DNA from 2 places in the Vibrio toranzoniae genome. Region 1 is predicted to be linked to the other one. Evidence: predicted binding sites of a transcription regulator. Region 1 holds the regulator's gene; the other holds the start of a gene.
What was found. The regulator MetJ, encoded in region 1, represses methionine synthesis genes. The targets are predictions, from matches to a motif close to TTAGACNTNTANANGTCTAA.

Region 1 (15,678 bases):
AGTGGATAACCTCAACAGGCACATTAAAGCGTCGCTTAAAGCGGTTAATGGTTTGAGGAGTGAGGCCTATTTCAGGCACCAAAACTAGTGCCTGTTTACCCTGGTCAAGAATCGGCTTGATCATATTCAGATAGACTTCTGTCTTACCTGATCCGGTAACGCCCTCTAGTAGAAAACAGCCAAAGTTGGTCTGGCTATTGACTGTTGCGATTGCGATGGCTTGCTCTGCATTGAGTTTTGGCTTGTCTTGTTCGTTTTCGAGTTCAACTGGCCATGGTTTGCGCTGCGGTTTTTTCTCTACCGATTCAATCCAACCTTTCTCTTCCAGTGTCTTAAGTACTGTGCTACCCACTTCTTCATCAATGAATTCTTGATGAGGAACTGCGCCATTTTCAAGCATATGCATCACTTTGGCTTGTTTGATGGCGCGACCAAAGCCTTGCATCAGTTGATCTCTGCCTGACGATGTTAACTGCCATTCGATAAGCGTTGCGAAGTCGGCGGCTTTGCCTTTTCTTAGGGCGCTCGGTAGGGCGTTAGCAAAGGTTTCGCCAAGCGGGTATTGATAGAATTGACTACACCACATCAAGAGTGAGTAGACCGACTCTGGCCAAACGGGTTGGTTATCTAATAAGGTTTTAATCGGCTTGAGTTTGTCTAGCTCGAATTCAGATTCGTTAACCAGAGCCGTAACAATCCCAGTTAAGGTTTGGCGTCCAAAAGGCACAGAAACTCGTCCACCAATAACCGGAAAGAGGTGGTTAGGAATCTTGTAATCGAACTGCTTGTCGAGTGGAACAGGCAGGGCCACACGGGCAATCATTGGACGCATAAAGTGACGGCTTTACTGAGTTGAGGAGAGCGAACAGTCTAAATGATAAGGCGGTTAAATTCGAGGAGCAGTTGAGGTGAAAGAGGTGAGTTAACGAATGAAGGTCACTAGAGCTCTTGAATTTCAACCAACATGCCAGTTAACAAAAGAAATAAAGACACTATTGGCGAAAAATGTATCAAATCGGTTGATCCTGTCTTATAGATTCATTACTATACTGCGCCTTAAAGGTATGGCTTCGTCACTTTTTTGTACGAATGCGGTGTCTTTATTTCTTTTTTAAACTACGTGTGGTGTGCGGCTTAGAATCGTATAGCGACACGGCCTACTTGAGGTTATCCCATGAAAGCTGGAATCCACCCAGAATACAAAGCAGTAACAGCAACTTGTTCTTGCGGCAACACATTCGAATTCAACTCTACTCTAGGTAAAGATGGTATTCACCTAGATGTATGTGACAAATGTCACCCATTCTACACAGGTAAGCAACGTATCGTAGATACAGGCGGCCGTGTAGATCGCTTTAACAAGCGTTTCGGTGCTCTTTCTAGCAAGAAGTAATTCTCGCTATTTAGACATGAAAAAGGACACTTAGGTGTCCTTTTTTGTTGCCTATAATTTGAGTAAATGATGGATACTGCTCTGCTATCTAGTTATTCAATAGGTAGGCAATTAATACAAATGATAGGTCGTTGATCCGAATTTTCCACAACGGTCGTTCCGCTACTTCTATTTAGAAATTCGCTTGAAAGTTCAACAGGCAATAGTAATTTCCACTGCTCACTGGTCTTATTAGTAGTTAAATCTCGTTTTTTAATGAGACAGAGGCTTTAACTACCTAGGAACTTTGAAGTACATCCATTAACATGAACAAGACCCCCAAATAATAATAACCTAGGAACCTACACCTATGTCTGAAGACAGCCGACAAGACCAATCCTCTCAAGAGTTATCGCCTCAAGAACAATTTCGTCAGCAAGCTCTTGATTATCATGAGTTCCCAATTCCAGGCAAAATTGCCGTAGAACTGACAAAGCCTGCAGATTCTGCAGAAGATCTAGCACTTGCATACAGCCCTGGCGTGGCTGAACCTGTTCGCGAAATCGCACAAAACGTAGATAACGTTTATAAATACACGGGTAAAGGCAACATGGTTGCAGTTATCTCTAACGGTACGGCGATTCTTGGTCTTGGAAATCTTGGCCCTATTGCTTCTAAGCCGGTAATGGAAGGTAAAGCGTTACTGTTTAAGCGCTTTGCAGGTTTAGATTCTATTGATATTGAAGTGAAACACCGCACAATCGATGAGTTTGTAGATACCGTTGCCAATATCGCAGATACATTCGGTGGTATTAACCTAGAAGACATCAAAGCACCAGATTGTTTTGAGATTGAACGTCGCCTGATTGAACGTTGTGATGTTCCAGTATTCCACGATGACCAACACGGTACTGCGATTGTAACAGCAGCTGGTATGCTGAACGCAATTGAACTTCAAGGTAAGAAACTAGAAGAATGTAAGATCGTTTGTTTAGGTGCAGGCGCAGCAGCGGTTGCTTGTATGGAACTGCTGATTAAGTGTGGCGCCCAGCGTGAGAAGATCTACATGCTGGACCGTAAGGGGGTAATCCACACTCGTCGTGATGACCTTAATGAGTACAAAGAACTATTCGCAAACAACACTGACAAACGTACTCTTGAAGATGTTATCGAAGATGCGGATCTATTCTTGGGTGTGTCTGGCCCTAACTTACTACCAGCTGAAGCACTAACACTAATGGCTGATAAGCCGATTGTGTTTGCATGTTCAAACCCAGATCCAGAAATCAAACCAGATCTTGCTCATGAAGTTCGAAAAGACCTTATTATGGGTACAGGCCGCAGTGATTACCCGAACCAAGTTAACAACGTACTTTGTTTCCCATTCATTTTCCGTGGTGCGCTAGATGTGCGTGCGAGCGAAATTAATGATGAGATGAAACTGGCGGCGGTTCATGCTATTCGTGAACTGGCGAAAGAAGAAGTGCCAGCTGAAGTATTAGCGGCAGCAGGTGAGACGGCGCTGGAGTTTGGTAAGAGCTATATCATTCCTAAGCCAATGGACCCGCGTCTGCTTCCTCGAGTAGCAAAAGCGGTAGCGGAAGCGGCCGTTGAATCTGGCGTTGCGCGTATTGATATGCCAGCTAACTATATGGCGTAATAGCCCGCTGTGGTGGATTCTCTGTAGCGGTTTCGCTATGGGCAAGAATAATAAAAACCGACTCATTAGGAGTCGGTTTTTTTATATCTATCACTCACAGCCCACTCGCAAGCAGTATAGTGAGTGATGTTATGAATAGGGGCCGCTATAACGAATCAGTAGTAAAGGCGGTGACTGAGTTGTTTTTATTATTCGTCAAACGCTTCGAATTCGATCCCCATCTCTGTCATCAGCCTTTTTACTTCAGTAGGGATATCGTCTGGACGGTCTTTACGGAGATCTTCATCCGTTGGTAGTGGTTGGCCTGTGTACGCATGTAGAAAGGCTTCGCACAGTAGCTCACTGTTTGTTGCATGGCGCAGGTTATTAATCTGGCGGCGAGTACGCTCGTCAGTGAGAACCTTTAACACTTTTAGAGGGATAGAAACTGTAATTTTCTTTACTTGTTCGCTTTTCTTTCCATGCTCAGCATATGGGCTTATGTATTCACCATTCCAGTCGGCCATTGCGTACCTTCATCACTTTAGTTGTTAGAATAAATTAATAGTGGTGATTTTAGCGGGATTTACTGCCATAAGCAAAGACATACGGACGTCTAGAAGTGTTGACGTCTCACGTTTATGAAAGTAAAGTGAATTACATATATCTAACACAGCCGAAAAATGCCGACAAGCAGCTGTGATTCTCAGACGCAAAACTTGTAAGGAAGCACCTATGAGCAGCCGGAAGCCAGCAACAATTGCAGTACGTACTGGTATCGAGTCAGACACGCAACACCATGCCGTTGTCCCACCTATTTACCTTTCGACTAATTATGGGTTTCCCGCTTTTGGTGAAGTGCCAAAGTACGATTACACTCGTTCAGGTAACCCCAATCGAGGTTTATTAGAGACGGCACTGTTTGAGCTTGAATCGGGCAAAGGCGCGGTTGTCACCAACTGTGGTACCTCGGCGCTAAACTTATGGGTTTCTGCTTTCTTAGGCGGCGATGATCTTATTATCGCACCACACGACTGCTACGGCGGTACTTATCGTCTATTCAATACACGCTCGCTAAAAGGTGACTTCAAAGTTCTGTTTGTTGATCAATCGGATCAATCGGCACTGGACGCGGCGATCGCGCTTAAGCCAAAGTTGATCTTAATCGAAACACCATCGAATCCATTGGTTCGCGTGGTTGATATTGCAGAAACTTGTCGTAAAGCGAAAGAAGTGGGCGCTATGGTTGCTGTCGACAACACGTTTTTGACGCCTGTATTCCAAAAGCCTTTAGAGCTGGGAGCTGACTTTGTTATTCACTCTACCACTAAGTACATCAACGGACACTCGGACGTTATTGGTGGCGTTATAGTTACAAAAACAGAAGAGCACGCTGAAGAACTAGCATGGTGGGGAAACTGTATTGGTGCGACCGGCACACCATTTGATAGCTACATGACTCTACGTGGCATTCGTACGCTAGGTGCGCGTATGCGAGTTCACGAAGAGAGTTCACGTGAAATCCTGGCTTCTCTGCAACAACAAGATCTGGTGGGCACTATTTACCACCCAAGCCTTTCTAAGCATCCGGGGCATGATATCGCGAAGAAGCAGCAATCGGGCTTTGGCTCAATGCTGAGCTTTGAGTTTTCGGGCTCTTTTGAAGCACTTAAATATTTTGTCGATAAGTTAGAGTTATTTTCTTTGGCGGAATCACTAGGCGGTGTGGAAAGCTTGATTTGTCACCCTGCGTCGATGACTCACCGTGCCATGGGTGAAGAAGCATTAGCAGAAGCGGGGGTTTCGCAACAGTTACTGCGTCTTTCTGTTGGCCTTGAAGATGCAGAAGATTTGATTGATGACCTCAAGCAAGCGTTTGAAAAAACACAACACTTTATCGTAGAAGGGGAGGGTTAATAATGGCAACCTTTCGCCAGCTACATAAATTTGGTGGTAGCAGTTTAGCCAACCCTGAGTGCTACCAGCGCGTGGTCAACATTCTTAGAGAATACTCATCTACCACTGACTTGGTTGTGGTATCGGCAGCGGGTAAAACAACCAACCGTTTGATTGAATTTGTTGAAGCGCTCGACAAAGATGGTCGTATTGCTCATGAATGCCTACAAACCCTTCGTCAGTTTCAACTTGAGCTGATTGAAGCGCTGCTTGAAGGTGAGTCGGCAGCGCAACTTACGGCCACTATTCAACAAGAATTTACCGCTTTGGGTGAGCTAACTGCTCCCTTGAGCGAAGCGCAAAAAGCACAGGTGCTAGGACACGGTGAGGTTTGGTCTTCGCGTCTGCTAGCCGCTTTGTTGTGCCAACATGATTTACAAGCGGTAGCTCAAGATGCGCGCGCCTTTTTGCGTGCAGAAGTGGGCGCTCAACCTGAGGTTGACCGAGCACGTTCTTATCCTCTCATTAAAGAAGCCTTGGCGCAGCATGCACACTGTCGCGTGGTGATTACTGGTTTTATGGCTCAGAACAGCGACGGCGAAACCGTATTGCTTGGTCGGAATGGTTCGGATTATTCAGCTACCGTGATTGGTGCATTGGCTGAAGTTGAACGCGTGACGATTTGGAGTGATGTGGCAGGCGTATACAGCGCAGATCCTCGTTTGGTTTTGGATGCGTGTCTATTGCCTCTGCTTCGCCTTGATGAAGCAAGTGAGTTAGCTCGTCTGGCGGCGCCAGTGCTTCACAGCCGAACGCTACAGCCGGTGGCTCAAAGTGCTATGGATTTAAGTTTACGCTGCAGCTATCAGCCAGAAGCGGGCTCCACACAGATTGAGCGTGTACTGGCATCGGGTCGTGGCGCAAAAATTATTACCTCTTTAGATGAAGTGCTTATCGTGCAGCTGACGTTTGGTCACGGCCATGATTTCGACCGTCTCGAGAGTGAAGTGCTTGAAGGGCTTAAGCGCGCTCAACTCGAGCCACTTGCTTATGAACTTGAACCCGATCAACACTGTTTGCGCCTTGCTTACACCGAAGAGATTGCTGGTGGCGCTCTAGAATATCTGCAAGATCACGCGATTGAAGCTGAGATTAAACTTAAAGAGGGGTTCTCTCTGATCGCGGCGGTGGGCGCGGGTGTGACTAAGAACCCGAACCATTGCTACGGTTTCTATCAACAACTCAAGAGCTCGCCGGTTGAGTTCATCTCAGAAGCAAACTCAGGCTTGAGCTTAGTGGCTGTCATTCGTAAGAGTGAAACCTCAAGCCTAGTGAAAGGCATTCACTCCCAACTGTTCCAAGCACAGAAGCGTGTTGCGATTGCTTTATGTGGCAAAGGCAATATCGGTTCAAGCTGGTTAAGACTGTTCGCAGAGCAAAAAGCGGAACTTGAAAAGCGTCGTGGAATGAACTTTGAATTGGTTGCGGTGGTTGATAGCCAAACCTATTGGTTCGACGATCAAGGTATTGATGCGACTTCGGTAGGTAAGCGCTTTGATGACGAAGCGATTGCCAATAATGGTAACGACTGGTTAGAGCGTTTGGGTTCTATTCAAGGTTATGACGAAGCGGTTGTTCTTGATGTTACTGCGAGCCCGGTACTTGCAGCAAAATATCTGCAAATCGCACAGCAAGGTATCCACCTGATCTCGGCGAACAAGGTCGCAGGTTCTGCATCAAGTGAGTATTACCATCAAGTCAAAGATGCTTTCGCTAAGATCAGTCGTCATTGGTTGTACAACGCGACGGTTGGTGCAGGCTTACCGATTAACCACACGGTACGTGACCTGCGTGAAAGTGGCGATGACATTATTGCATTGTCAGGTATCTTTTCGGGCACACTGTCTTGGTTGTTCCAACAGTTCGATGGCACAGTACCATTTAGCGAGTTGGTTGACTTAGCATGGCAACAAGGCCTCACAGAACCGGATCCTCGTGCGGATCTAGATGGGTCAGATGTGATGCGTAAGTTGGTCATTCTGGCGCGTGAATCGGGTTTAGACATTGAACCTGAAAGCGTAAAAGTGGAATCACTGGTGCCAGTAGAACTGCAAGACCTGTCGGTGGATGACTTCTTTGATAAGGCCTCAGTGCTGAGCGAAGAGTTGGCTGAGCGCTTAGAGAAAGCACATTCGCAACAAAAGGTTCTGCGTTACGTAGCGCGTTTAGAGAAGAATGGTAAGGCAACCGTAGGAGTTGAAGCTCTATCTAAAGAACACGCTCTAGCGAACTTGCTGCCTTGCGATAACATCTTTGCGATTGAGAGCAAATGGTACAAAGATAATCCACTAGTTATTCGTGGTCCAGGTGCGGGCCGTGAAGTAACAGCGGGCGCAATTCAATCTGACCTGAACAGAATGTCTAGCCTGTTCTGATACTCAGATCGGTTGGTTTAGTGTCTAAATAGCATACTATCCACTAAGATAGATAAGGCTGAAAGCACGATGTGTTTTTCAGCCTTTTTTCTACCTTATTTCTGCTTTGCGACCCATCTAACTACTTGAGTTTTACTCACGATCTACTTGAGAAAAATTCATAATCGATCTGTTGACATTAAATCGTATTCAATACATCCTACAGACATATAGACGTCTAAACGTCGTTTAGGGATTTGAGTTTTTAGTGGTTGCTTTTGCCACAGGGAGAGTAAGATGGGATACACATACGCAGGCCATATCGACGCTTTAAATCAGAATATCGCAGAGCTTTCTGACAACATTAATGTGTCATTTGAATTTTTTCCGCCAAGCAGTGAGAAGATGGAAGAGACCCTGTGGAACTCTGTCCACCGTCTTAAAACACTTCAACCAAAATTTGTATCGGTAACCTATGGTGCAAACTCGGGTGAACGTGATCGTACCCACTCAATCATTAAAGAAATCAAAAACCAAACAGGCTTAGTAGCAGCGCCACACCTAACGTGCATTGATGCTAGCCGTGAAGAACTTATTCAAATCGCCGACGATTACTGGGCGAATGGTATCGAGAGCATTGTTGCTCTACGTGGTGATATTCCAGCAGGCGGCGGTGCGCCAGATATGTATGCTTCTGACCTAGTTGAACTGCTTAAATCGCGCCATGATTTTGATATCTCAGTCGCGGCATTCCCAGAAGTTCACCCTGAAGCAAAAAGCGCTCAATCGGATCTTATTAATCTAAAACGTAAAGTGGATGCCGGTGCTAACCGTGCCATCACTCAGTTCTTCTTCGATGTAGAAAGCTACCTACGCTTTCGTGATCGCTGTGTGGCGGCGGGCGTTGATGTTGAGATTGTACCGGGTATCTTACCAGTTTCTAATTTCAAGCAAGCGTCTCGCTTTGCTGCAATGAACAACGTTAAAGTGCCGGGCTGGATGGCGAAGCAATTTGAAGGCTTGGACGATGATCCAACGACTCGTCAGTTAGTTGGTGCTAGCCAAGCAATTGATATGGTCCGCACCCTGAGCCGTGAAGGTGTGAAAGACTTCCACTTCTACACACTAAACCGTGCAGAAATGACCTACGCACTTTGCCATACGTTAGGTGTTCGCCCGCAAGTGGTTACGCTGTAGTTGAAGCTCTTGATAAAACGCCATCGGCGATAGAATCTCAAATCCTATAGATACAAAAAAGGCTTGGACTCTAAGAGTTCAAGCCTTTTACTTTTCTAGCTTCTAGCTTCTAGCTTCTAGCTTCTAGCTTTTAGCTTAAGCGATAGTACCAAGCTCTAACAATACCTCTTCAGCCCACACTATCCATGCTTCACGAAGAAGTAGGTTACGACGAAGCGTTAGACGTTCTAAACGAGCTTGCTTGTCTAGCGTTGATGGCGTTGCGTAGTAAGCCGCTTCGATTTCTTTGTAATGAGAAACCAGTTTGCGAGACTCTTCTACTAACTCGGCAAGTTGTACACGGTATGCGTCACAAGGTTGTACAGCACAAGCCATTAGTTTAGCTGAGAACTCGTCACGAACGGTTGGGTGTGCAGTTGGTTGTTCAAACCATTCACCTAGAGCGCTACGTCCAGCGTCAGTGATAGAATAAACCTTACGATCAGGTTTGCCTTCTTGAGGTTCAAGCACACAAGTTACCTGGTCGTTTTGAGCCATTTTATTTAGCTCGCGGTAAACTTGTTGGTGGCTAGCTTTCCAGAAGTAACCAATGCTTGCTGAGAATTCTTTTGTGATATCGTAACCAGTAGCATCGCGTGTACTTAAAACGGTTAGAATTACGTGTGGTAATGACATGTCTGAGATCCAAATGGTAAACAGTAAACAAAATACCTAAACATCAAGTGTGCTTCTTGTGGCACGTTATATTGGTTATGTTTAAGTAGCACCAACTTAGTCGTTGGTTATGTCACCTTATAAAGCCGTTTATCACCTAGGTCGACCAGTATATTGGCCAAGCTGCTGCAGATTATTATGTTGGAGTATTTCTGCAGCGGAGCAGTAGTATATCTAAATAATAAGCATAAAGTAGAATACATGGACAAAATAACCCAAAAAACTTACAAAAAACTAAAATAATTGGATTTATTAAAATAAAAAGGCCACTTGTAGTGACCTTTTGTTCCTTTTTTGGTTTTAATAACTGGTTATCCAGTGTTTCGCATACCTGCCGCGATGCCCGCAATCGTCACCATGAGCGCTTCTTCTAGCTCTTCTGGTGGTGTTTCACTCTTACGAGTACGGTAAAGTAGTTCAGCTTGAAGCATGTTCAATGGCTCAACGTAGATGTTACGTAGACGAATCGATTCAAGCCCCCAAGGGTCGCTCTGCATCAAGTTTTCGTTGTTTTCTACATTAAGAACTGCTTTGATGTCTTTTTGCAGCTGTTCACGCAGTAATTCACCTAACGGTAGTAGCTCTTCGTCAACAAGACGCTGGTCGTAGTACTTAGCGATTTCCATGTTGCATTTCGAGTACACCATTTCCAACATACCCAAGCGGGTTGAGAAGAATGGCCATTCGCGACACATCTCTTCAAGTAGCGCTTGATGGCCTTGGTCTACTGAATACTGAATCGCTTCACCAGCGCCTAACCATGCAGGAAGTACCAAGCGGTTTTGGCTCCAAGAGAAAATCCATGGAATCGCACGTAGGCTTTCTACGCCGCCGTTCGGGTTACGTTTCGCAGGGCGAGAGCCAAGTGGCAGTTTGCCTAGCTCTAGTTCAGGCGTCGCTTGACGGAAGTAAGGGACAAACTTCTCTTCACCACGAACTACCTTACGGTAAGCCTCACAAGATACTTGAGACAGCACTTCCATTAGGTCGCGCCATTCTTGTTTAGGCTCTGGTGGCGGTAGAAGGTTCGCTTCTAGAATCGCACTTGCGTAAAGGTTGAAGCTGTTTACCGCAACATCTGGCAAGCCCAGTTTAAAGCGGATCATCTCGCCTTGCTCAGTTACACGTAAACCGCCTTTTAAGCTCTTAGGTGGCTGAGAAAGAAGCGCAGCATGTGCAGGCGCACCACCACGACCGACGGTACCGCCACGACCGTGGAAGAGGGTCAGCTCAATGCCTTCTTCGTCGCAAACCTTAACCAGTTTGTCCATCGCATCATACTGAGCCCAGCCGGCAGACATTACGCCAGCATCTTTGGCTGAGTCAGAGTATCCAATCATCACCATTTGGTGGTTCTGGATAAAGCCACGGTACAAATCGATGCTCATTAGCTGCTTCATTACTGCTTCTGAGTTGTTCAAATCGTCTAGTGTTTCGAACAATGGACAAACGTCCATGCGGTATGGGCAACCACACTCTTGCAGAAGCAAGTGAACAGCCAGTACATCTGACGCAGTACGAGCCATAGAAATCACGTAAGCGCCGAAGGCTTCACGAGGTTGAGCGGCAATGACCTTACAGGTGTCTAAAACTTCTTTAACCTGTTCAGATGGCTCCCAGTCGCGTGGCAGTAGTGGGCGTTTTGAGCTTAATTCATTGGTTAAGAAAGCAATTTTGTCTTGCTCACTCCACTGGTCATAATCACCAATGCCTAGGTAGCGAGTCAATTCAGATAGCACATCCGAGTGACGAGTACTTTCTTGACGAACATCGAGACGAACCAAATGCACACCGAATGCTTTTAGGCGACGCAGGGTATCGAGTAGAGAACCGTCTGCGATTACGCCCATGCCACATTCGTGCAGTGATTGGTAACACGCATAAAGCGGTGTCCATAGTTGATCGATGTTCTGTAGTGTTTCTTTCTTAGGGACTTCTACATCTTTGAGCTCAGCATCTAAGACTTCTAGTGTGTTTCCAAGCAGGGTGCGTAGGCTTTTGAGGATCGCGCGGTAAGCTTCGTGTTCATCACCCGCGAGTTCACGCACCTGATCATTGCACTTAGTCATCGACAGTTCAGTAATCAGCTCGTTTACGTCAGCTAGATAAAGGTCAGCGGCTTTCCAGCGAGAAAGTCGTAGTACTTCTTTAGTGATGGTGTGCGTGACGAAAGGGTTTCCATCACGGTCGCCACCCATCCAAGATGAGAAATGCACTGGGCGTGCATCAATCGGTAGGCCTTCGCCAAGGTAGCTTTTAAGTCGGCCATCCATTTCGCGTAGGAAGTCAGGTACCGCTTCCCATAGCGAGTTTTCAACAACTGCAAAGCCCCACTTAGCTTCATCAAGTGGTGTTGGACGTTGCTGACGAATCACATCAGAGTGCCAACCTTGAGCGATAAGCTGCTCTAGGCGGCGTTCTGTTTTTACGCGTTCTTTGTGTGATAGGTCGCTTAACTCTAATTTAGACAGACACTCGTTGATCTTAACCAGTTTGTTGATCATGGTGCGACGAGTGATTTCTGTTGGGTGAGCGGTCAGAACGAGTTCAATGTTCAGGTCGCGAACGGCTTGAGCCGCGTCTAGCTTACTGATGTTATTCTGGCTTAATTTGGAAAATAGAGATTGCAGAACGTCTGGTTCGCAAACATGCTCTTCACAGTGGCGAGAGATGGTGTGGTACTGCTCTGCCATGTTGGTGAGGTTGAGAAATTGGTTAAATGCACGAGCAACAGGAGTGAGTTGTTCGTTCGGCAGGTTTTTGATCTCTTCAACTAGGCTGTCACGGTCAGCTTTGTTACCTGCGCGGGCGGATTTGGAAAGTTTACGGATAGTTTCCACTTTCTCTAAGATAACGTCACCATGTGCATCTTGGATTGTGTTACCTAGCAAGCGTCCCAGCATGCTTACGTTACTCTTGAGAGCGGCGTATTTCTCGTTCATTGTCATCCTGCCTCGTAAAAAAATTACATCCATTGTTCCTTGTTAAGTACACAATCTAGCGAAAACTGCTGTATCTAGTCAAATAAAGCATTCTAAGTTTGCAATTATTAGCTTTCGAAATGCGGGAGAAGTAAATTTTCCAATACTTCGGAATAAAGTGAAATTTAATTACAAGATTGAGTCCAAATCAGGGATAACAGAATAAAAGCCACGTTTTAAGGTGGCTTTTATTGGAAAATATCGAATGGGTAGTAATAGCTAGAAGCAGTATTTACGGATCGATTTCCTCAGAACATCAATCGTTGGATCGATAAAATCGAAGCTCAAGAACTCATCCGGTTGGTGAGCTTGGTCAATCGAACCTGGGCCCAATACTAAGGTTGGGCAAAGTTCTTGAAGGAAAGGCGCCTCGGTACAGTAGTTCACAGTTTGCGATTCAGTTTCGCAAACGGATTCCATACCGCCAATAAATGGATGGTCATGTTGGCACTCGTAACCCGGAATTGGCTCATGCAGTGGCGTAATTTCAATTCTGTCCGGCCATTTTGCTTCCACTTCTTTGAGTGCGCTGCGCAGCATGTTATTCAAGCCATCTAAGCTGATACCCGGTAAAGGACGCACATCGTAGTGCAGCTCACAACAACCACAGATACGGTTAGCACTGTCGCCACCGTGAATATGACCAAGGTTTAGGGTCGGGCTTGGAATCGCAAAACCTGGGTGGTGATACTCTTTGACTAATTTGTCACGTAACTGCATTAAAGCAAACAACACTTCATGCATGATCTCGATAGCATTGACGCCTAAGGCAGGATCGGAAGAGTGACCTGATTTACCCGTTACGCGCACCGCATTTGCCACGTGGCCCTTGTGCCCTCGAATCGGCACTAGGCTAGTTGGCTCACCAATGATGCAGTAGTCCGGTTTAAATGGTGCATTCTCCGTGAAGTGACGAGCACCAAGCATGGTGGTCTCTTCATCGCAGGTTGCTAATACATAAAGTGGTTTTGCCTGCTTGCTCCAATCCGTCTTCTTTGCCGCTTCATAAACGAAGGCAAAAAAGCCTTTCATATCGGCGGTGCCTAATCCGTAGAAGCGGTTATTGTGTTCGGTCAGTGCGTGAGGATCGAAGTTCCAACGCCCTTCATCAAATGGCACCGTATCGCTGTGTCCAGCAAGTAATAAGCCTCCTTCTCCAGAGCCCATCTTTGCGACCATATTATGCTTGCCGGGCTCGACCTCCACGACTTCAACATTAAAGCCCAAGTCTTTAAACCATTGAGCCATTTTTTCGATCACTTTCTCGTTGCCATGATCCCAGCTTGGATCGGTTGAGCTAATGGAGTCGGTGGAAATTAGGCCTTTGTAGACCTCAAGAAAACTCGGTAATTGCATAATAACTTCACTTCTACTATTGACAGGAAAACCATAAGTCGGTAAAACACATATTAAATCATATTTAATGCATAAGAAATCAAATAAAGCTAAAAATTAAGTATGAATAGTCAAATTTGAAATGTAACTTACCTCAGAAATGGATGTGTTGAGATGTTGAAAACCACGATCATTGGCGCAAGCGGCTACACAGGAGCAGAACTGGCTCTAATGATAAACAGACACCCTGATCTCACGCTATCAGGTTTATATGTCTCCGCCAATAGTGTAGACGCTGGTAAACCTATTGCGGCACTGCACGGTAAGTTAGCTGGCTTGATTGATATGCCAGTACAGCCATTAACGAATCCAGAACAAGTGGCTAAACAGTCTGATGTGATTTTCTTAGCCACGGCACACGAGGTCAGTCATGACCTAGCACCAATCTTTCTTGAGAACGATTGCCAAGTGTTCGACCTATCCGGTGCCTTTAGAGTTAAGGGCGAAAACTTTTACCAAGAGTTTTACGGTTTTGAACATCAACATGAACAATGGCTTGATAAAGCCGCTTATGGTTTAGCTGAGTGGAATGAGCAAGACATTAAAAAAGCTCAACTGGTGGCAGTTGCGGGTTGTTACCCAACCGCTTCTCAATTGGCGATTAAGCCTTTAGTTGAAAGCAAGTTATTAGATGAAACCCAATGGCCAGTGATCAACGCAACCAGTGGCGTGACTGGTGCCGGTCGCAAAGCAAGCATGGTTAACAGCTTCTGTGAAGTGAGTTTGCAGGCTTATGGTGTGTTCAGTCACCGCCACCAACCTGAAATGGTTGCTCATCTCGGACGTGACGTGATTTTCACACCGCACCTCGGCAATTTTAAGCGTGGTATTTTAGCGACCATCACCATGAAACTGGCTGAAGGTGTGACGGAGCAACAGATACAAGATGCCTTCGAGCAAGCTTATCAAGGTAAGCCAGCCGTGAGGTTACTCGAAGAGACATTGCCAAGAATTCAAGATGTAGAACAGACGCCTTTCTGCGATTTAGGTTGGAAGGTTCAGGGGCAACATATCATCGTTGTTGCAGCGATCGATAACTTATTAAAGGGTGCATCTAGCCAAGCGATGCAGTGTTTAAATTTACGTTATGGTTTTGCGCCATTAACTGCATTAGTGTAAAGGAATCTAGATATGAGCCTTAATAATCAACCATTAATCATAAAGTTAGGTGGTGCTGCGCTATCTTGTGGTGAAACACTTAGCAAGTTATTTGGTGCTATCTCTACCTACCAACAACAGGCACAGCGACCAATCGTGATTGTTCACGGCGGTGGTTACCTAGTTGATGATTTGATGAACAATCTGAATCTCGAAACGGTTAAGAAAGAGGGGCTACGTGTTACTCCTTATGATCAGATCCCTGTGATTGCAGGTGCACTAGCGGGTACGGCGAATAAATTACTTCAAGGTCAGGCGATTAAAGACGGTATCAATGCCGTTGGTTTGAGCCTAGCAGATGGTGGTTTATGCAAAGTGAGCGAACTGAACCCTGAACTGGGTGCGGTAGGAAAAGCGGAACCGGGCGACTCAACCGTCCTGCAAGCGATTCTTAATGTTGGCGCACTGCCAATCATTAGCTCGATTGGTCTAACTGAGCAAGGCCAACTGATGAACGTCAATGCCGACCAAGCTGCGGTTGCCGTTGCTGGCGCACTTGATGCTGAGCTAGTACTTCTTTCTGATGTAAGTGGTGTGTTGGATGGCAAAGGCCACCTCATTCCAAGCCTTAATCAACAACAAGCCGATGACCTTATTGCAGGCAAAGTGATTACTGATGGCATGATCGTTAAGGTTCAAGCCGCACTAGAAGCCGCTAACGAGCTCGGACGACCAATCGAAGTGGCGACTTGGCGATACCCAGAAAAGCTAACACAACTGTTTTCAGGTAAAAGCATAGGAACACAGTTTTTACCTCAGTAGTTCTCACAACGAGTCACTACTTAAAGAATTTAGACAAATTAAATAAACATATAATTATGAAGTCATTTCCAACGCTGACCGCCATGTGCAGTATGGAAACTAGGAGAAAGAAAATGAGCAAAGTTAACGTAAAGAAAGTTGTAGTAGCCT
Region 2 (15,678 bases), 190 kb from region 1:
TTTTGAACAGCCCTCGAGTGTCGGACCTGATTCGTCGTGGTGAGTTGCATGAACTCAAATCGACAATGGCTAAATCGAAAGAGATTGGGATGCAGACCTTTGACCAAGCTTTGTATGATTTAGTCGTTGCGGGCAAAATCAGCGAAGAAGATGCGTTTCATAGTGCCGACTCTGCTAATGATCTGCGCTTAATGTTGAAAACCAAGCGAGGTGATGGTGACAATGGCATGGGAGCTCTCAGCAGTGTGAAAATCGATATGGGTTAATTAGTGCCGCTGATTTTTATAGGAGAGGGTAAATAGATTCCCCACAACAAGCTGTGGGGGAAGGTTTAACCTTTATGAGGAGCTGAAATTATCATTCGCGTCACCACGCTCTTTTCTCATTTAATTTTTAGTTGGATAACCGTCGCCAGCTTCCATTGAGTTACATACTATTATCGTTAGAACTGAGCAGGCTATTAGAACAGTTTTATATGAGCCATCACTAACCTAATAATAAATCGCATTAATATTACGTCGCTATATGATTACAGGTTAGAATTGAGTGTAATTATTGCTCGCTTAATGCTGAGTTAAAAATATTGTGCTTCAAACCAGCTCTCTAGAATAACAACTGCAGATTGGTTATCCACATTTCCTTTGCTTAATGCTTTATACCCGCCCATATCAAAAAGCTCGGATCGGGCTTCTGCTGTAGATAGCCTTTCATCATGAAGTTCGACATCAATACCAAAGCGCCCTTTGAGGCGATTAGCAAACTTCTTTGCTCTTGGAGTAATGGTTGCTAGATCTTTGCCGTGTAAATCCGTTGGCAAACCGACGATAATCAGGTTAGGTTGCCATTCTTTGATTTGCTTCTCGATATCATCCCAATTCGGAATACCATCTTTAGCCTTGAAGGCTGTTAAGGGACTTGCGGTACCAGTAATCTCTTGGCCGATTGCACTACCGATACTTTTTGTACCGTAATCAAATGCCATAATTGTCCGTGACATAAAAGTTCCAGAATTAAATAGTTGGGTTGGGTTGGGTTGGGTTGGGTTTGTATTGATTGTTATGAGTTGGTTTTAGGCGTGTCCTGAATCAGCCGATAATTGCGCAACATTAATGCCTAGCATCTGAACGGCAACTTTCCAACGATCTGCAATGGGGGTGTCGAAGATAACTTTAGGGTCGGCTTCAACGGTTAACCAAGAGTTTTCGGTGAGTTCTATTTCTAGCTGCCCTGGTTCCCAACCTGCGTAGCCTAATGCGACCAAGTAATGCACTGGCTCGTCTCCAGTTCCGAGCACGGTAAGGATATCTTTAGAGGTCGTGACAGAGATTTGATCGGTCATGTTGATGCTAGATTGATAGTTGCCTTTTGGCTTATGTAAAATGAAACCTCTATCTTCAGCTACCGGTCCTCCGTTTAACACTGGCTTATCTAAGCTAGCTTGATTGGATTTTGGGTTTATGGAGTCGATCTCGACTTGATCCAGCATTTTTCCAACCGTTATATCAATAGGGGCATTGATCATTAACCCCATTGCACCTTCATTGTTGTGTTCACAAAGGTAAATTACAGAGTTTTGAAAGTAAGGATCTTTCATTCCTGGCATAGCAACCAGAAAGTGATTGGTTAAATTCATAAAGCCTCCTGCCTTTGAGAAAAGAGCGGCTTGTGCCGCTCATTACATTGGTTTAGCTAAGAACGATTCAGCTTAGATTATTTAAACTAAGCCAATCGATTGGAAGCTATTTTGCTTTAACGCGACGTTCGATTGCGTCCATCAGTTTACCGGTTACTGAAATATCAAAAGCCGCTTCGATTTCACGAATGCAAGTCGGGCTGGTTACGTTTATTTCAGTCAGTTTGTCACCGATTACATCAAGGCCAACAAAGATTAAGCCTTTTTCTTTCAGTGTTGGAGCCACTGTTTTTGCAATTTCCCAGTCAGTATCACTCAGTGGTCTAGCCACACCAGTACCACCGGCCGCTAGGTTACCTCGCGTTTCCCCTTCCGCTGGAATACGAGCTAAGCAGTAAGGCATAGGCTCACCATCAACCACAAGAATACGTTTATCACCATTACTTATGTCTGGAACAAAAGTCTGTGCCATTGCGTAATTTTGACCGTGGTTGGTCAATGTTTCAATGATTACTGATACGTTTGGATCACCTTTCTTCACTCGGAAGATAGACGCGCCACCCATGCCATCCAACGGCTTAAGAATCACATCACCATGCTTCTCGCGAAACTCTTTAATCTTCTCAGCTTTACGAGTCACGATTGTCGTCGGTGTTAGTTCAGGGAACCAAGCAGTGAACAACTTCTCATTACAGTCACGTAAGCTTTGTGGCTTGTTTACGATCAGTGCTCCGTTCTCTTCAGCACGCTCAAGAATGTAAGTCGCGTAGATGTACTCAGTATCAAACGGAGGATCTTTACGCATCAGTACGGCGTCTAATTCAGATAGCGCGATAGTCTGCTCTGACTTGAACTCATACCAACCGTTTGGATCTTCTTTTAGTTCTACAACCTTTGTGTCAGCAATGGCTACGCCCTGATCTAAGTGTAGATCATCCATTTCCATGTAATGGATTTCGTAACCACGACGCTGAGCTTCAAGCATCATGGCAAAGCTAGAGTCTTTTTTGATGTTAATGGATGAAATAGGATCCATTACGATGCCAAGTTTGATCATTTTTTTCTCCTAGCCTAGATCGCCAAAACGGACTTGTAAGGCAGTAATTGCGGTTAGAGCTGCTGTCTCGGTACGAAGTACACGTGGGCCGAGTAGCGTCTCTTCAAATTTGTATTGTTCTGTCATGCCGATTTCTTCAGCTGACAATCCACCTTCAGGGCCTATTAATAGGCGCACCTTGCTGACGGGTTCTGGAAGGGTGTTAATTGAGTATTTTGCGCGAGGATGTAGGTTCAACTTTAACGCTTCACTGGTTTCGCTACACCACGCTTCAAGTTGCATGATAGGGCGAATGACAGGAACCGTATTACGGCCACTCTGTTCACATGCCGCGATAGCAATCTTTTGCCATTGTGCGAGTTTTTTCTCAAAGCGTTTGGTATCAAGTTTCACGCCACAGCGCTCTGAAATCAGCGGAGTAATGGTATTCACACCGAGCTCTACCGATTTCTGAATCGTGAACTCCATTTTATCACCGCGTGAAATCACTTGGCCTAAATGTAAGTCTAATGGAGATTCACTGCTACGCTCGATTCGCTCAGTAACATGAACCGTGACGTTCTTTTTTGATACTTCAATAATTGTCGCAGGGAACTCAGCGCCACTGCCGTCAAATAGAAGTACTTCTTGGCCTTCTTTCATGCGAAGAACACGACCAACATGACCCGCGGCATCTTCGCCTAAAGCGAGTGAGCCTAACTGATGAATGCGTTCAGGGTGATGGATACGAGGGACTCTCATGCTGGTAAACCTATAAATATGATTATTTGGGTATTTTTATCTATGCCTAACATGGATGCTTTTAGTTGAAAAAACAAGGGTAGAGCAAGAGTTTCAGGGGCAATGCTGAAACTCTTGCTTGGTAGAGATGGCTATGCGAGTGGTGTTATTTGCAAGCTGGGTAAACAAATGGATTGTGATTACCTTGGACGGCGTAGATTCGTTTATCACGAGTACATTCCCACTGATCGACAGGAAACTGTTTGTTCCACGCCATCATCAGATTGGTTTGTTGCTTTGAGAGCCTAAAACCGTACTCTTGGCTCATGTATAGGTAAGTTCTTGCGATTGAGCCTTTTGCTCTGTCAGGCGGCATAACTTTACGCTGTTTGAAGTTGACCTGCATTTCACACTGACCATAGCTCACGCCATCTATTCCATTCCACTGACTGAAATTGTAATTGGATCGATCACCATTAACCTCGCCAATCGTGGGCGTTAGGTTATGAAGGTCAGCCTCCATGGATTTAAATATTTTATCATTTCGCGTACAGTTTTTGCGTCCGCCGTCTTGCCAGCACTGACGCTGGTGGCCAAATTGCCAAGCGGGAACCACGTGTTCCCACTCAATACGACTTGCTCGCTTCTGCTGTTTTCGGACTTGGTAGCCACAACCATTAAGGTCTGGAATACCTTTCTTTTTGTCTTTCCAAGTAATATCACAACCACAATAAAACGAAGTCGGATGATCGAGATAAATCTTCACGGCTTCTTTTTTGGCTTTGTAGAATGAGCTTGGTGGGGCAGCGAAAACGCTTTGGGTTACCAGTAGGCCAAATACTATTGATAAGTAAAAAGACACAGGTAGGCCAAATGCTTTTAAGGTGAGTTTTTGCATAGAGAAAGACTGATAAAAGTATGATAAATATCAGTCTATCACTCAAATGTTAGATCTCTCTATTAGATTTATCCGAACGAGTGAATCAATCGGTTATTAGCTTAGTTGAGTGCCTGTAAAAACTAAGGTTTGTTGGCACAGTTGGCATCGGTAGGTCGATTGATTTCGAAGGACTTTGTTATGTCGTCTAATTGATAGTGGGTAAACGGTGCAGTCGCAGCGGTATTCAAAGGTCTTGCCTTGCACAGAGGTAATCTCAAAACTGTGGGTTGTTTTGGCTGGTACGTTGAATACCTTTTCCATCACGTATTTCCACTCGTTACCATGAGGTCTAACGCGTCCGAAGACCTGATGCGTGATCAAGTGTGCGAGTTCATGAGGAACAACCTCGTTGATAAAGGCGTCTTCGTTTTCGCTGAATAGCACGTGGTTGAGCTTAATTTCATTTAACTGAAGGTAGGCCTTTCCTGCCGATTTACCTCTTAATTTGTAAGTGATAGTTGGGTATGGAAACTCACGAGAGAAATGTTGATTAGCAATAGCGAGACACTCCGCCAGTTTCTTATTTGCGCGATGTTGTTGTGGGGTGTAAGACAAACGTTGTTAACTCCAAATAAAAGACCTCAGCGTTAAGCTAAGGCCTCATAATAACATTGCTTGTTAATCTAGCGATGCTTTACACGTGATGTTTTTTCTTGATGATCTCGTGATAAGCGTGCCATGTACCGTAACCAAGTAGCGGCATGGTGACGATCATACCGATGCCGTAGGTTGCAAAGCCCACCAGAATACCGGAACAAATAATACTCGCCCACACAACCATTGCTGGGATGTTTGCTTTCACTGCATTGAAGCTAGTGAAAATAGCGCTCATTACATCAACGCGTCGCTCCATCATTAATGGAATTGAAAACGCTGAAATACTGAATATTAGGCTAGCGATGATTAGCCCAATTAAAGAGCCCGTAATCAGGAATGGAGCGAATTCAGTTAGTGGAGCCCCTTGAACAGAAGGGTATAACGCGTGCAATAACGCCGCGATTCGCATCCAGAAAATCATCGCTACCATCAATACAATCGCAAAGGCCCATTGATGGGTTGAGTTTCGTGTGATGGCCTTCATTGAGTGCAGTAGGCTAGCGTTGTGTCCTTTTTCTCTTTCCCAGCTGGCGTCATACAGGCCTAGAGCAAGAAAAGGCCCTATCAACATATAGACTATCAAGCTCGGCATAACGACTAGGTGTGTTCCTTGCCATTGGACAAGTTGGACTATGGCGATGGCTGCCGCCATAAAACACAAGCCGTAAAATGCGCTGATTAATGGCATTTTCACGAAGTCGTGTAGAGCTAGTGACAACCAATGAAAGGGTGCTGAAATGCTAACTTGGTTACAAGGAATGGTTCGAGCGTAATCCTGATCGCTGACCTTATCTTTTTTATTGTTCAGTTCCGATGGGTGCACGGTACGAGGCATAATTCCCCCTAGTTAAATAACGTCCTAGTTATAATTCCATAAGGCTCAGTGGTGTGGTTGACATTAGCGTTATGGTGTCGAGCTCAATCGCTCGTAATCGTCCTAGTTTTTGCTCTCGCATTCATTTAACTAATGATTTTAGACTAAATACATTAGGGTTAAACGTGAGCTTGATCGTCTAGGAGTTACCTTAACTATTGTCAGTAGTGCTAGAAAATACAAATTATCAGTGGCTTTTTATACTAAGTGGTTAACGGTAAAGAAGGGCGTTAGAGAAGGGAATGGCGAGTGAAAGTTCGGTAAGTACATAAAAATAAAGCCCTTACTAAGAAATAAGGGCTTTAAAGAAACAAATCGCAGTGGCTAAATTATTTTAGACCAGCGAAGTCCGCAAGGATTGCTGCTTTGTCTGTCGCTTCCCAAGGGAATTCTTCACGACCGAAGTGGCCGTATGCAGCAGTCTGCTTGTAGATAGGTTGAAGAAGGTTCAGCATCTCTTGAAGACCGTATGGGCGTAGATCGAAGTTTTGACGAACGGCTTCAATGATGATCTCGTGCGCTACTTTTTCAGTACCGAACGTTTCAACCATGATAGATGTAGGATCAGCAACACCGATAGCGTAAGACAGTTGAATCTCACAACGGTCAGCCATACCTGCTGCAACGATGTTTTTCGCAACATAACGCGCTGCGTAAGCTGCAGAACGGTCAACTTTTGATGGATCTTTACCAGAGAATGCACCGCCACCGTGACGAGCTGCGCCGCCGTAGGTATCAACAATGATCTTACGACCAGTTAGACCACAGTCACCCATTGGGCCACCGATTACGAAACGACCTGTTGGATTGATGAAGAAGTTAGTGTCTTTATTGATCCACTCAGAAGGAAGTACTGGCTTGATGATCTCTTCCATTACCGCTTCACGCAGGTCAGGTGTCGTGACTGAATCACAGTGCTGAGTTGAAAGAACAACGGCATCGATACCCACGATCTTACCTTGGTCGTACTGGAATGTTACTTGAGACTTAGCATCTGGGCGAAGGAAGTTAAGCTTGCCACTCTTACGTACTTCAGCTTGCTTTTTAACAAGAAGGTGAGAGTAAGTAATTGGAGCAGGCATTAGGATTGGTGTTTCGTTAGTCGCGTAACCAAACATGATACCTTGGTCGCCAGCGCCTTGCTCTTTCGGGTCTGTTTTATCAACACCTTGGTTGATGTCTGGAGACTGCTTACCAATTGTGTTTAGAACGGCACAAGAGTCAGCGTCAAAGCCCATATCAGAATGAACGTAACCAATTTCACGTACTGTTTCACGAGTGATTTCTTCAATATCAACCCATGCAGACGTTGTTACTTCACCGCCAACCATCACCATGCCGGTTTTTACGTAAGTCTCACAAGCAACACGTGCTTTTGGATCTTGTTCCAAGATGGCATCAAGAACAGCATCAGAGATTTGGTCTGCAATTTTATCTGGATGGCCTTCTGAAACAGATTCAGAAGTGAATAGGTGCTTAGCCATGAGAGCTCCACTTTTAGTTTTAGTTGCAAATAGTGTTTTAGTTGCAAATAGATTAAATGCAAATAATTTTAGGCGTCGCAAGTTAAGGAAGCGCCGCCATTAAATACAGTATATTTTGTAGGTGTTTCTACATCTAGACGGCCATTCTAAATTCCAACGGTCGAATTACAAGCTCTTTTTTATGATATGACATAACTAAACGTTTGCGTGCCGGGTGATATAAGCCATTACCAAGTGATATCAATGGGTAAAAATTGCGAAAAATGATGGTTAAAAGGACAGTAAATCGTTTGCAGTCGCTATAGTCGTTTGAGAGAATACCCGCGCTAATAAAAATGAAATTTTTAGCACTAACTCTTTTTAAATCGCTTATGTACTCAGGAGCAGACATGCCTTCTCGTAAAGTTCTAGCCAATGCAATCCGTGCGCTTAGCATGGACGGTGTTCAACAAGCAAACTCTGGTCACCCAGGCGCACCTATGGGTATGGCTGACATCGCTGAAGTTCTTTGGCGTGGCCACTTGAACCATAACCCGGCCAACCCAGAGTGGGCTGACCGCGACCGTTTTATCCTGTCTAACGGCCATGGCTCAATGCTGATTTACTCTCTGCTTCACCTAGCAGGTTACGAGCTTTCAATTGAAGATCTTAAGAACTTCCGTCAACTGCACTCTAAGACTCCAGGTCACCCAGAGTACGGCTACGCACCAGGTATCGAAACGACTACTGGTCCTTTAGGTCAAGGCATCACTAACGCTGTTGGTATGGCAATGGCTGAAAAAGCACTGGCTGCACAGTTCAACAAAGAAGGCCATGACATCGTAGACCACTACACTTATGCATTCATGGGTGATGGCTGTCTGATGGAAGGTATCTCTCACGAAGCATGTTCTTTAGCAGGTACGTTGGGTCTTGGTAAGCTGGTTGCTTTCTGGGATGACAATGGCATCTCTATCGATGGTGAAGTTGAAGGTTGGTTCTCTGACGATACACCTAAGCGTTTTGAAGCGTACGGCTGGCACGTAATCCCAGCGGTAGATGGTCACGACTCTGATGCTATCAACGCTGCTATTGAAGCGGCTAAAGCGGATCCTCGTCCAACTCTAATCTGTACTAAAACAGTAATTGGCTTTGGTTCTCCAAATAAAGCAGGTACGCACGACTGTCACGGTGCACCTTTAGGCGCTGACGAAATCGCAGCAACTCGTAAACAACTAGGTTGGGAGCACGGTCCTTTTGAAATTCCGTCGGAAGTTTACGCAGAGTGGGATGCGAAAGAAGCAGGCGCAGCTAAGGAAGCAGCGTGGAACGAGAAACTTGCAGCTTATGAAGCAGCATACCCTGAGCTGGCAGCTGAATTCAAACGCCGCGTAAACGGTGATCTTCCTGCACAGTGGGAAGAGAAAGCATCGGCAATCATCGCTGATCTTCAAGCTAACCCAGCAAACATCGCATCACGTAAAGCATCTCAAAATGCTCTCGAAGCGTTCGGTGCTATGCTACCTGAATTCATGGGCGGCTCTGCTGACCTTGCGCCTTCTAACCTAACTATGTGGTCTGGTTCTAAGTCGCTTGAAGCAAACGACTTCTCTGGTAACTACATCCACTACGGTGTACGTGAATTCGGTATGACGGCTATCATGAACGGTATCGCTCTGCACGGTGGTTTCGTACCCTACGGCGCAACGTTCCTAATGTTCATGGAATACGCTCGTAACGCTATGCGTATGGCGGCTCTGATGAAAACTCAGAACATCCAAGTTTACACGCACGATTCTATCGGCCTAGGCGAAGATGGTCCTACTCACCAACCGGTTGAGCAAATCGCATCTCTACGTCTGACTCCAAACATGAGCACATGGCGTCCATGTGACCAAGTTGAGTCAGCTGTTGCTTGGAAACTGGCAATCGAACGTAAAGATGGTCCTTCTGCACTTATCTTCTCTCGTCAAAACCTTGCACAACAAGATCGTGACGCTGAGCAAGTGGCTAACATCGCTAAGGGTGGTTACATCCTGAAAGATTGTGCTGGCAAGCCAGAGCTTATTCTTATCGCTACAGGTTCTGAAGTTGAGCTAGCGGTTAGCGCTGCGGCTGAACTAACCGCTGAAGGCAAGAAAGTACGCGTAGTATCTATGCCTGCAACTGACGCGTTCGATAAGCAAGACGCAGAATACCGTGAGTCTGTACTGCCATCTGACGTAACTGCACGTATCGCAGTAGAAGCGGGCATCGCTGACTTCTGGTACAAGTACGTTGGTTTCGGTGGCAAGATCATCGGCATGACAACGTTCGGCGAATCTGCACCAGCAGGCGAGCTATTCAAGATGTTCGGTTTCACTACTGAAAACGTAGTAAACACAGCGAAAGAGTTGCTAGCGTAACTGCTAGACAGCCCTAACAGTCGAACGTAAAGGACGACTGTTAGATGCTAAATTTAGAAAGGCCATCATTACGATGGCCTTTTTTAATTGTGTCAGGTTTTCCAACCTTGTGGAATGCTTTGGTAAATGCGCTCTAAAAGTACGGATAAGCGCAGTGGTGGTCTTCCTGCTGGCGTATAGCAGTTAATGGAGATGGGCTCCGAAAGCCAACCTTCTAAGCAAGGCGTGATTCGACCTGGGTGATGTTGCTCATAACCGCTTGCTGTCCAAGTTGGTAGCAACCCAATACCATGACCATTCGCGATGCTGTCGATCTGCATGGCGATGTTGTCGCTGTATAAGCGACTAATAAATGGCTCTAAGAAGAACTCACCGTGTTGAGGGTGCGTGAGCATCAATCCGTTTTCTTGTACCGAGCCAAAGTCTATCCAAGGGTGCGCTTCAAGTTCTTTGGGGTGTCGGAGCGAACCATGTTGTTCTAGATAAGCTGGAGAGGCAAAGGGCGTGTAACGAAATGAGCCTAATACCTCTTTGCGCCAACCGAGATCCTTACGCTCACCGAGCCAGATGAACAAATCTGGGTCATGATGCGCTTCAGAAAAGTCGCTGGTGAGTTGGACCCTGACGTCAGGGTTACCGGCGAGAAAGCCGTTGAGCACACCGCCTAGCCAACTTCTAACTAATGCTGTGTGACAAACAATATGCAGCGGCCCTGAGACTTGGTTCGTTAAACCTTGGAGCGCATCATAACTCTCTTCACTTAGCTCAAGAATCTGGCGACTGTAGTGGGCAAAAATTTCTCCTGCTCTTGTTAGAACTAATCGGTTGCCTTGTCTTGCTGTTAGAGCTTGACCGAAATCTTCTTCTAATTGTGCCAAGCGACGACTCAGCGTTGATTTAGGTTGGTTAAGGGCCTTGGCAGCGGCGGTCAAGCTCTTATGCTGATTGAGCGCATCAAAGGCTCGAATTGATGCTAAGTCGTGCATATTTCATTTATTCCTTACTGAGTTATGTATGGGTTCCATAAATGGGAGGAACCGTTCCATAACTATCACTATGCATCTCACTCTATTTATGAATAATTTGCGTTTGAAAATAATAATCATTATCAATTATGGAGATGTAGATGTCTACTCTTAGACTGCCAGTTATTACTGCAACTGGTATTTTTGCCTTTGTCAGTATCCCTCATGTTTTTGCCAATGATGCGGTTTCTAGAATGGAAACAGTGGTTGTAACTGCATCAAGTTATGAACAGTCTCAAGCGGACGCACCTGCGAGTATTAGTGTGATTTCGCGTGAGGAGTTGGACTCGCGTTATTATCGTGATGTTACTGATGCACTAAAAAGTGTGCCTGGTGTTGTCGTGACTGGTGGTGGCGACACTACCGACATCAGTATTCGTGGTATGGGTTCTAAATACACCTTGATACTCGTCGATGGTAAGCGCCAAAGCACGCGTGAAACTCGCCCAAATAGTGACGGCCCTGGTATTGAACAAGGTTGGCTACCCCCTCTTCAAGCGATTGAGAGAATTGAGGTCATTCGTGGCCCAATGTCGACGCTTTATGGCTCTGATGCGATTGGTGGTGTGATTAACGTGATCACACGAAAAGACGCGATGGAGTGGACGGGTAACGTTCAACTAGGCACGGTTTTGCAAGACAACAGTCGCTCGGGCGGAGAACAGAGCGCGAATTTCTTCGTCAATGGGCCGCTAGCCGAAAATCTATCTCTCCAAGTATACGGTCAGTATACCGCAAGAGAAGAAGATGATATTGAATACGGTTATGAAGATAAAGATATGCAAAGTATCTCGTCAAAACTGACCTACCAGGTTAATGACCGCCATTCTGTGCAATTAGAAGGGGGCACATCGGCACAAAGTCGTCGTGGGAACGTTGGACTCTCCGTACCCACTACGGGTTGCCGAAGAGGTTGTGAGGATTCGCTCAACGAATATAGTCGTAATTACGTCACACTGAGTCACAACGGCGATTGGGACTCGGTTGGCCTATCAGATACTTACTTGCAACGTGAAGAGAGCGAAAACAAATCTCGTGAGATGATGATCACCAACACTACGTTCAAGTCGAGCTTAGTGACTGGTATTGGAAACCATACACTGACGACCGGTGTGGACGCCACTCATGCGGAGCTTGAGGATTTTACTTCCAACAAAGCGTCATCGAAGACCGAAACATCGAATACGCAGTGGGCTGTCTTCATTGAAGATGAATGGAGAATCGCCGATCCGTTTAGCGTTACGTTTGGTGGTCGTCTAGATCATGACGAAAACTATGGCGCGCACTTTAGCCCGCGTGTTTATGGTGTATGGCGTGTCGACCCGTCTTGGACTGTGAAAGGTGGTGTGGCAACAGGTTTCCGTTCTCCGCAATTACGTGAAATTACTCCTGGTTGGGCACAAGTCAGCGGTGGCGGTAATATTTACGGTAACCCAGATCTTGATCCTGAAACGTCGCTAAACAAAGAAATCAGCGTCTTGTATCAAGGTGACGCTGGTTTAGATGTCTCTTTGACTGCATTCCATAATGAGTTCAAAGACAAAATCACACGTGTTGTTTGTCCAGATACCATCTGTACTGATGGGCCAAACCAATGGGGAGCCGATCCTACGTACCGTATCAACGTGGATGAAGCCGTCACACAAGGTATTGAAGCGACCTTAGCATCGCCGTTAACAGAAACTATTTATATCAGCTCGAGCTACACATTTACCGATTCCGAACAAAAAACAGGTGAATACAAAGGCATGCCGTTACAGCAGTTACCAAAGCATCTATTTAACGTTGATGTGGCTTGGCAAACAACAGTAGACCTAGAGAGTTGGGCTAAAGTCACTTATCGAGGTAAAGAAATGGATCCGGTTACGGGCCCATCGAGAAACAGTACCGTAGAGCCCGCTTATACCTTTGTGGACGCCGGTGTGACATACCAGTTAACCGATAACACTCGTATCAAAGGCGCGATCTATAACTTGCTGGACGAGGAAATCAGTTACGAAGAATACGGATATGTCGAAGATGGTCGTCGCTACTGGTTAGGTTTAGACGTCGCATTTTAATGATTGTTGTAGTAGGCCGAGCATTGTCTCGGCCTTTTTTAATCCTACTTTGCTATGATTCAACAGGTGCGCTTTTCAACCTGATCAGGTAGTATCTGTGACACGAAATTTTGGTTAGATGTACGGAACTATGCTAAAAGTCGCGATAAATGGATTTGGACGAATAGGGCGTAATGTATTACGCGCTGTCTATGAAAGTGGCAAAAGCCAACAAATCAAAGTAGTAGCGGTCAATGAGCTTGCTCAGCCTGACGCTATGGCTCACCTATTGCAGTACGACACCAGTCATGGCCGCTTCGGCAAGAAAATCTCTAACGATCAAGAGCACATCTATGTTCATCATGGCATTGGTGCTGAAGATAAAGGCGAGTTTGATACCATTCGTATCTTACATCTGGCTGATATTGAACTGTTGCCTTGGCGTGACCTCGAGGTTGATATTGTTCTCGATTGTACTGGTGTTTACGGTTGCCGAGATGACGGCCTTGCGCACATCGCTGCTGGCGCGAAGAAAGTGCTGTTTTCACATCCAGGTGCTAACGACCTCGATAACACCATTATCTATGGTGTAAATCACGATACCATCGAAGCTGACCACCGAATCGTTTCCAATGGTTCATGCACCACTAACTGTATTGTCCCTATCATTAAGGTGCTTGATGACGCCTTTGGCATCGAATCCGGTACCATCACGACTATTCACTCTTCAATGAATGATCAGCAAGTGATCGATGCGTACCACAGCGATCTTCGCCGTACTCGAGCTGCGAGCCAATCCATCATTCCTGTCGATACCAAACTGCATAAAGGTATTGAAAGAATCTTCCCGAAATTTTCTAACAAGTTCGAAGCGATATCTGTGCGTGTGCCGACGGTAAACGTAACCGCGATGGATTTAAGTGTCACAATTAATACAAATGTGAAAGTTAATGACGTAAATCAAACCATTGTTAATGCATCCCAGTGTACATTACACAATATAGTTGACTATACTGAAGCGCCGCTCGTTTCCATTGACTTTAATCACGATCCCCATAGCGCAATCGTTGATGGTTCACAAACACGAGTGAGCAATGGCACCTTAGTGAAAATGCTGGTGTGGTGTGACAATGAATGGGGCTTTGCGAATCGAATGCTGGATACGGTTCTTGCAATGCAAGCTTCTGAAGGCAAGAAGTAAGACCTAGAAGCAAATGTGTGGATTATTTATTTTTTAGCTTGAAATAAATACAAAGTATCCACATATTATGAGTAGTTAAAGAATTACCAGTTGAATAATTTATAGGCTTAGCAGGGTTGCTGAGTTTCCAAAACTTTATATTTATTTAAATTTGAGAGGACAAAACATGTCTGTGATCAAGATGACTGACCTGGAACTTGCAGGTAAACGCGTATTTATTCGTGCTGACCTAAACGTACCAGTAAAAGACGGTAAAGTAACTTCAGATGCACGTATCCTTGCATCTCTACCAACTATCAAACTTTGCCTAGAAGCTGGCGCAAAAGTTATGGTTACTTCTCACCTTGGTCGTCCTACTGAAGGCGAATACAACGAAGAGTTCTCTCTAGCACCTGTAGTTAACTACCTAAACGACGCACTAGACTGCGACGTTAAGCTAGCGAAAGATTACGTTAACGGCCTAGAGCTAAACGCTGGTGAACTCGTTGTTCTTGAAAACGTTCGCTTTAACAAAGGCGAGAAGAAAAACGAAGAAGCACTTTCTAAGCAGTACGCTGCACTATGTGACATCTTTGTAATGGATGCATTCGGTACAGCTCACCGTGCACAAGCTTCTACTCACGGTGTAGGTACTTACGCTCCTGTAGCATGTGCTGGTCCTCTTTTAGCTGCTGAGCTTGAAGCGCTTGGTAAAGCAATGGACAACCCAGAGCGTCCACTCGTTGCTATCGTTGGTGGTTCTAAAGTTTCGACTAAACTAACGGTTCTTGAGTCGCTATCTAAAATCGCTGACCAACTTGTTGTTGGTGGTGGTATCGCAAACACATTCATCGCTGCAGAAGGCCACAACGTAGGTAAGTCTCTATACGAAGCTGATCTAGTTGAAACGGCTCAGAAGCTAATGAAAGAGTGCGCAATTCCAGTTGCTACTGATGTTGCATGTGCTAAAGCATTCGACGAAAACGCAGAAGCTGAAATCAAGCACGTTTCTGAAGTTCAAGACGACGACATGATCTTCGACCTTGGCCCAGATTCAACTGCAGCACTAGCTGAAATCATCGGTAACGCAAAAACTATCCTTTGGAACGGCCCTGTAGGCGTATTTGAATTCAAAAACTTCGAAGCGGGTACAGCTGGTATCTCTAAAGCAATCGCTGAGTCTGCAGGTTTCTCTGTAGCAGGTGGTGGTGACACGCTAGCCGCTATCGATAAGTTCGGTATCAAAGCGGACGTTTCTTACATCTCTACTGGCGGTGGCGCTTTCCTTGAGTTCGTTGAAGGTAAAGTACTTCCTGCAGTAGCAATGCTTGAAGAGCGTGCTAAAGCATAATTGATTTAGAAAGGCGAGATGCGAATCTCGCCTTTTAACGTTTGCTGCATATCACACTTTTTTGCTAGAATGGCATAAGTTGTGAGCAAACGATTGCAAGTTTTTGAACTTAAGTTTTTTAATCTTAAAACGATAGAATAAATAGGACTATTTCCATGTCTAAGATCTTCGATTTTGTAAAACCTGGTGTGATTTCTGGCGATGACGTACAGAAAGTATTTGAAGTAGCAAAAGAAAACAAATTTGCTCTTCCTGCTGTAAACGTTGTTGGTACTGACTCTGTAAACGCAGTACTAGAAGCAGCTGCTAAAGTTAAATCTCCAGTAGTTGTTCAGTTCTCTAACGGTGGCGCTGCATTCTTCGCAGGTAAAGGCGTTAAACTTGAAGGTCAAGG

Region 2: the regulator MetJ is predicted to act here: its motif matches at 7,431-7,450, upstream of metK (methionine adenosyltransferase).

Annotation. Positions count from the first base shown of each region.
Region 1 covers NZ_AP025514.1:2,883,885-2,899,562, reverse strand. The annotation lists gene priA (primosomal protein N') at 1-832, opposite strand, end outside; gene rpmE (50S ribosomal protein L31) at 1,175-1,393, shown strand; gene OCU50_RS13185 (malic enzyme-like NAD(P)-binding protein) at 1,743-3,032, shown strand; gene metJ (met regulon transcriptional regulator MetJ) at 3,221-3,538, opposite strand; gene OCU50_RS13175 (O-succinylhomoserine (thiol)-lyase) at 3,747-4,928, shown strand; gene OCU50_RS13170 (bifunctional aspartate kinase/homoserine dehydrogenase II) at 4,931-7,342, shown strand; gene metF (methylenetetrahydrofolate reductase) at 7,619-8,518, shown strand; gene OCU50_RS13160 (PadR family transcriptional regulator) at 8,654-9,193, opposite strand; gene ppc (phosphoenolpyruvate carboxylase) at 9,544-12,180, opposite strand; gene argE (acetylornithine deacetylase) at 12,433-13,569, opposite strand; gene argC (N-acetyl-gamma-glutamyl-phosphate reductase) at 13,723-14,727, shown strand; gene argB (acetylglutamate kinase) at 14,740-15,528, shown strand; gene OCU50_RS13135 (argininosuccinate synthase) at 15,642-15,678, shown strand, end outside.
Region 2 covers NZ_AP025514.1:2,695,799-2,711,476, reverse strand. The annotation lists gene OCU50_RS12175 (PilT/PilU family type 4a pilus ATPase) at 1-266, shown strand, start outside; gene ruvX (Holliday junction resolvase RuvX) at 575-997, opposite strand; gene OCU50_RS12165 (YqgE/AlgH family protein) at 1,070-1,633, opposite strand; gene gshB (glutathione synthase) at 1,740-2,690, opposite strand; gene rsmE (16S rRNA (uracil(1498)-N(3))-methyltransferase) at 2,700-3,431, opposite strand; gene OCU50_RS12150 (endonuclease) at 3,577-4,308, opposite strand; gene OCU50_RS12145 (SprT family zinc-dependent metalloprotease) at 4,405-4,905, opposite strand; gene OCU50_RS12140 (DUF2189 domain-containing protein) at 4,985-5,782, opposite strand; gene metK (methionine adenosyltransferase) at 6,151-7,305, opposite strand; gene tkt (transketolase) at 7,695-9,689, shown strand; gene OCU50_RS12125 (LysR family transcriptional regulator) at 9,782-10,675, opposite strand; gene OCU50_RS12120 (ligand-gated channel protein) at 10,816-12,774, shown strand; gene epd (erythrose-4-phosphate dehydrogenase) at 12,905-13,954, shown strand; gene OCU50_RS12110 (phosphoglycerate kinase) at 14,121-15,284, shown strand; gene fbaA (class II fructose-bisphosphate aldolase) at 15,440-15,678, shown strand, end outside.